Linked DNA regions of Sphaerotilus microaerophilus. The protein of the gene in region 1 interacts with the protein of each later gene in a pairwise test. Links are inferred from orthologs where the notes say so. Each region holds a gene or a part of one and is shown in the gene's direction. Other genes may lie near its edges.

Evidence for each region.
Region 2: the proteins of grxD (region 1) and NGK70_RS12125 interact in binary tests that used the Escherichia coli proteins (3 or more experiments, as listed by UniProt). The link is inferred for Sphaerotilus microaerophilus from one-to-one orthologs.

The regions. Positions count from the first base shown.
Region 1 is NZ_AP025730.1:1,421,146-1,424,053, reverse strand. What follows is about bases 65-2,902. They hold grxD (Grx4 family monothiol glutaredoxin), read left to right. Parts: upstream 65-1,243; coding sequence 1,244-1,561; downstream 1,562-2,902. Other genes in these bases: NGK70_RS06275 (proline--tRNA ligase), read right to left, coding at 2,859-2,902; NGK70_RS06280 (lytic transglycosylase domain-containing protein), read right to left, coding at 2,182-2,862; NGK70_RS06285 (UbiX family flavin prenyltransferase), read left to right, coding at 1,588-2,148; NGK70_RS06295 (hypothetical protein), read left to right, coding at 567-1,127; prmC (peptide chain release factor N(5)-glutamine methyltransferase), read left to right, coding at 65-226. Outside these bases: more of prmC, read left to right, coding at 1-64; more of NGK70_RS06275, read right to left, coding at 2,903-2,908. UniProt on the Escherichia coli protein: Monothiol glutaredoxin involved in the biogenesis of iron-sulfur clusters.
Region 2 is NZ_AP025730.1:2,789,773-2,792,762, reverse strand. The notes cover bases 1-2,920. They hold NGK70_RS12125 (BolA family protein), read left to right. Parts: upstream 1-1,273; coding sequence 1,274-1,567; downstream 1,568-2,920. Other genes in these bases: NGK70_RS12115 (acetyltransferase domain-containing protein), read right to left, coding at 2,661-2,920; NGK70_RS12120 (peptidylprolyl isomerase), read left to right, coding at 1,726-2,529; NGK70_RS12130 (septation protein A), read left to right, coding at 654-1,277; NGK70_RS12135 (3-(methylthio)propionyl-CoA ligase), read right to left, coding at 1-129. In the rest of the region: more of NGK70_RS12115, read right to left, coding at 2,921-2,990. UniProt on the Escherichia coli protein: Transcriptional regulator that plays an important role in general stress response. Has many effects on cell morphology, cell growth and cell division. Acts by regulating the transcription of many genes, including dacA (PBP-5), dacC (PBP-6), ampC and mreB.

The DNA.
Region 1 (2,908 bases):
GCTGACCTCCGGGCCGGACGGGCTGGACGCGATCCGCCACCTGATCGCCCAGGCCCCGGCCCACCTCGGGCCCGGCGGCTGGCTGCTGCTGGAGCATGGCTACGACCAGGCGGACGCGGTGGCCGCCCTGCTGCACGCCGCCGGCGGCTGGGCCGATGCCGCGCACCGCCTCGACCTGGGCGGGCAGCGCCGCTGCACCGGCGCGTGCCGAGCCTCCCCAGCCTGAGAGCGCCTCCGGCACGGCCGGGCGTCGTTGGTGCTAGCACAGCAGGCTGTGGCGGGATGGCATCGGTACAGGGGATGCAGCCTGCCCGGCTCCGTGAAATCCGCACGATAAGGCAGGCACACGATCCACCTCGAGACAAGGCGCAACAGCCTGCCGGAAACCCGTTACATGCGTTGATGCACATGACGGCATTGCGGCGTAGCATGGTTTGCGAGCGGCAAGACAAGCCGCCCGTCACGGAGGTTCCATGAACGCGCTGCGCACTTTGCCGACCCCGCACGGGGCATCCCGAGCGAAGCATCCATGCCTGGAGGGTCGCTGGCTGCCGCACACGGGGGCCGTGCTGCTGATCGGTGCCGGGCTCTGGCTCGGACTCGCGTCGGGCGCGGCTGTGGCCAACGAGGTGGCCTCGGGCAGCGGTCTGCGCACGCAGGCCGGCATGGCGACGCCCTGGAGCGCCCGCTTCGGCTGGAGCGAGGCCAGCCTGGACCCGACCCTGGCCAGCCCGGTCACCGCACGGTTGAGCTGGCAGTGGCTGGGTGATTACCACTTCGCGCCTGCCTGGGGCCTGCGCGCGACCGGTGGCGTGCGCGGGCAGTTCGACCTGGCCGGGGCGCCGGTTGGGCGCGGCAGCAGCGCCGTGCGTGTCGGCTGGTCCCAGCCGGCGGTCGGTGTCGCCGGCAACGACGGCAACTGGACCTCCCCCTACCTCGGCCTCGGCTACGACACCTCCGCCTCGCTGCGCAACGGCTGGGGCGGCTGGGGCCTTTCGGCCGATCTGGGCCTGCTGACGCGCCGTTCGTCCGGCCTGCGCCTGGGCAGCAACGGCGAGGCCGAAGAAGGCTGGCGCTCGATGCGCCTGACCCCGGTCCTGCAGGTGGGTGTCTCGTATTCGTTCTGAAACAGCCGACATGGCGGCCGTCGAGATGGCCCGCGGTGCCCCCAGGCGGCGTCCGGCTGCCCGGATGCGTTTAAGCTCGCGGCTTTCCTGAACACCAGCGCCCCCGCGCAGCGACCATGACCTCCGACGTCCAGCAACGCATCGACGACCTCGTCAAGTCCAACCCCGTCGTGCTCTTCATGAAGGGCACCGCGCAGTTCCCGATGTGCGGTTTCTCCGGCCGCGCCATCCAGATCCTGAAGGCCTGCGGCGTGTCCAGCCTGACCACCTTCAACGTCCTGGAGGACGAGGAAGTCCGCCAGGGCATCAAGGACTACGCCAACTGGCCCACCATCCCGCAGCTCTACGTCAAGGGCGAGTTCGTCGGCGGCTCGGACATCATGATGGAGATGTACCAGGCCGGCGAGCTGCAGCAGCTGCTGGCCGCCGACTGAGGCATGGGACGGGCCGAGGGGTCGGAATGACCCGGCTCATCGTCGGCATCACCGGTGCCTCGGGCGCGGTGTATGGCGTGCGGCTGCTCGAACGGGCCCGCGCGCTGGGTGTGCATACCCATTTGGTCGCCACCCCGGCTGGCCTGCTCAACGTGCACCACGAACTCGGGTTGGATCGCCAGGCGCTGGAAGCCCTGGCCGACGAGGCCCATTCGCCCGGCGCGGTGGGCGCCTGCATCGCCAGTGGCAGCTACGCCACCGACGCGATGGTGGTGGCGCCCTGCACGATGAAGACGTTGGCCGCCGTCGCCCACGGGATGGGTGACAACCTGCTCACCCGCGCTGCCGATGTGACCCTGAAGGAGCGCCGCCGGCTGGTGCTGATGGTGCGTGAGACGCCCTTCAACCTCGCCCACCTGCGCAACATGACGGCGGTGACGGAGATGGGCGGCATCGTTTTTCCGCCGCTGCCGGCCTTCTACCACCGGCCGCAGAGCATCGCCGAACTGGTCGACGAGACGGTCGAGCGAGTGCTGCAGGTGGCCGGCATCGGCCAGGCGACCCCGCGGGAGTGGCGCGGGCTCTGAAGTCCAACCGGGCGTCGCCTCACGGCGCCCGGCTCAGCGACCTGAGGCTGGCGCCGACGGCGTGGCGGCAGCGGAGGGCACCGCGTCGGTCGGCCCGTCCTTGAACTCCCAGCGACGGCGCGCCCCCAACACCATGGTCGGATAGGGCGCCTGCCCCCGGCTGCCGTTGTAGCGTCCCAGCGCCAGGAAGAGGTCACCGCGCTCGCGGTCCAGGTAATGGCGCAGGATCACGCAGCCAAAGCGCAGGTTGGTCTGCAGGTGGAAGAGCCGGCTGGCGTCGCCATCACCGATGGTGCGCGCCCAGAAGGGCATCACCTGCATGTAGCCGCGTGCCCCGGCGCTGGAGATGGCGTACTTGCGAAAGCCGCTCTCCACCTCCACCAGCCCGAGCACCAGCGCCGGCTCCAGCCCGGCGCGGCGCGCCTCGTACCAGACCGTTTCCAGGAACTCGCGGCGGACGTTGAATTCCGGCTTGCGCTTGGCCAGCCGCGGGCTCATCGCCCCCAGCCAGCGCAGGTAGGCCAGGCGCTCGTCGATGTGGCGAAACTCCAGCTTCGGCGGCGCCCCGCTGTCGGCCACCGCCGCGGACAGCGCCGAACGCACCGAATCGGCCAGCGGCTCCTCGACCTGGGAGCCGGCCCGCAACGCGCCGTGCCAGCCCCCCAGGGCGACGCCACCCGCAGCCAGCAGCAGCGCCCGGCGCGTCGGGATCATGCCTTCAGGCGGCCCTTCACGAAGGCGGCGACCTCGCCGGCGGGCA
Region 2 (2,990 bases), 1.4 Mb from region 1 along the record:
ATAGCGATGGACATCGCCCTCCACGCGCTTGGACACGATCTCCGTGTCCGCGCTGTGCCTGGCCGCATGCACCAGCAGCGACGAGATCAACATCGGCATGCGCATCATCTGGCCCATCAGGCTGCTCATTCGTATCACTCCTTCCAATGGAATCAGGGATCCCGGGATCACGGCGGCGCGGCGCGCCAAGGCGGCGGTCACTATAGGAGCCGCGCCCCACCCGCCCCCTAGCATCTTTCCCGGAGGAACTGTCTTGCAGGCGACCGTTGCAGGGCCCCGCGCGGTGGCGATGGGGAGGGCCTCGCGTCGACGCGCCGTGCACGAACCCGGTGCACTGTGGCACGGTGCCGATGACCGGCCCATGCGTTGGGTCAACCGCCACCGGCCGCCTGCCGCCCAGGCTGTCACCGACGTGACGGCGGCTGTGTCGCAACGGCCTGAGCGCCTCCACCGGGGCCACATTTCCTTGCGCCAGCGGGAACATTCGACAGCCGCGCAGCCACCACCCCACCCGAAGCAGGGATGGTCAGCGCGGGTTACCCCGGGGGCCGCCCGCATAATCCGGCCGCTGTCCGTGCGCCACCGGCGCGGGCCGCCTGCACATCCCTCGCACCTCCCCTGCGCCCACCGCGCACCGCCCTGCCTCTGCACCGATGAAGCTGCTGCTCGATTTCCTGCCCATCGTCCTGTTCTTCCTCACGTTCAACGCGGCGGAGAAGCGCGCGGACGAGGCGGCCCGCCTCGCCTCCGACTGGTTCGGTTTCATGGTCTCGGGCGGCGTGGTCGGCCCCAAGGAGGCCCCGGTGCTGCTGGCCACGGTCGTGGTCATCGCCGCCACGCTGGCGCAGGTGCTGTACCTCAAGGCGCGGCGCCAGAAGGTGGACACCATGCTCTGGGTCAGCCTGGCGCTGGTGACGGTGCTGGGCGGCGCCACCATCTATTTCCACAGCGAGGCCTTCATCAAGTGGAAGCCCACGGTGCTCTACTGGGTGATGTCGGCGGCCTTCCTGCTCAGCCCGCTGCTGGCCGGCAAGAACCTGCTGCGGATCCTGCTGGGCGAACAGGTCGAACTGCCCGAGTTCGCCTGGAAGCGCCTGAACTGGGCCTGGGTGCTGTTCTTCGCCTTCATGGGCGTGCTCAACCTCTGGGTGGCCTTCAACTTCGAGACCGCCACCTGGGTCAACTTCAAGCTCTTTGGTGGCATGGGGCTGATGTTCGTCTTCATGCTCGCGCAGGGCTTCTACCTGACCCGCCACCTGAAGGTCGAGGACCAATGAGCGCGACCACCTCCCGCCAGGTTCCGCTCGCCGAACGACCCAGCGCGACGCAGATCGAGGCCCTCCTGCAAGCGCGCTTCGAGCCGGTCCGGCTCGCCGTGATCGACGAAAGCCAGCAGCATGCCGGCCACGCCGGAGCGGCCGAAGGCAGCCACATGCGGGTCGAAATCTGCTCCACGGCCTTCGCCGGACTGAGCCGGGTGGCCCGACATCGCCTCGTGTATGATGCCCTTTCAGCTCAGATCCGTAGAGGAATCCACGCTTTGGCGATCATCGCCGAAGTTCCCTGAGGCGCTACCGCCCCTCGCTGGATTCCCCGGAGCGACCTGCAGCTGTTTCCCCAGTCGGCCGACAGCCAGCGCTGCCTCGGCCGAATCAACCTGATCCCGGCCCGGCCCCCTCGCGGTGCATGCCAGCCGGACCGCCCTGCTGAAAGGTTTCCCCCTCCATGAAGAAGCTTCAGATTGCCGTGTCTGCCGTTGCCCTGTCGGCCGCGCTGCTGCCGAGCCTGGCGGCCGCGCAGAACATTGCCATCGTCAATGGCAAGGCAGTGCCCAAGGCTCGCTTCGATACCCTGATGACGCAGATCACCAAGCAGGGCAACCAGCCGCGCACGCCGGATCTGGAGCGCCAAGTGAAGGATGAGCTGGTGCTGCGCGAGATCTTCGTGCAGGAAGCCGAGCGCGCTGGCGTGCAGCGAAGCGACGAGTACAAGCAGCAGATGGACCTGGCCCGCCAGAGCCTGCTGATCCGCGAGCTGTTCACCAGCTACCAGAAGAAGAACCCGGTCACCGACGAGCAGCTCAAGGCCGAGTACGACAAGCTCAAGGGCCAGAACAGCGGCAAGGAATACCGCGCCCGCCACATCCTGGTCGAGAAGGAAGACGAGGCCAAGGCCCTGGTCGCCAAGATCAAGGGCGGCGCCAAGTTCGAGGACCTGGCCAAGGCCTCCTCCAAGGACCCGGGCTCGGCCCAGAACGGCGGCGACCTGGACTGGGCCGCACCGGGCAACTACGTGCCCGAGTTCTCCCAGGCCATGACCAAGCTGGAAAAGGGCAAGTTCACCGAAGAGCCGGTGAAGAGCCAGTTCGGCTACCACATCATCCAGCTCGAAGACGTGCGTGAAGCCCAGTTCCCGCCGCTGGAAGACATCAAGGCCCAGCTGCGCCAGCGCCTGGAGCAGCAGAAGATGGCCAAGTTCCAGGAAGAGCTGAAGGCCAAAGCCAAGACCGACTACAAGTTCGGCCAGTGAGCCAGACCGGGATCGCGCCAGCAGGTGCGGTCCGTGGCAGCGACCAGGGCGCCTCCGGCGCCCTTTTTCATGGCCGGATCAGGCGTGAATCGGCCAGATCCAGGTGAGCCTGCCGCGGCGCCTCGTGGCGTTCAGCTGCGCAACGCCACCCAGGCGCCGATCAGCCCCAGCAGCACCGGCTGGTGCAGCATGTAGTAGGTCAGCGACCAGCGCCCCAGCAGCGCCAGCGGCTGAAGAGGACGTGGCAGCGCCCCGCTGACCACCGCCGGCCAGCGGCGCAGCGCCTGGTGCATGGCGAGCAGCCCGCCAAGCAGCACACCGAACCACGGCAGCAGCGGCACGTAGTCCTCGGTGGGTGGCTTGTGGGTCACCAGGCCGATCCAGTCGGTCCAGCGGCTGTCAAATACTTCGTGCGACCACCCCAGCGGCAGCAGCAGGCAGGCCAGCGCCAGCGCCAGCGC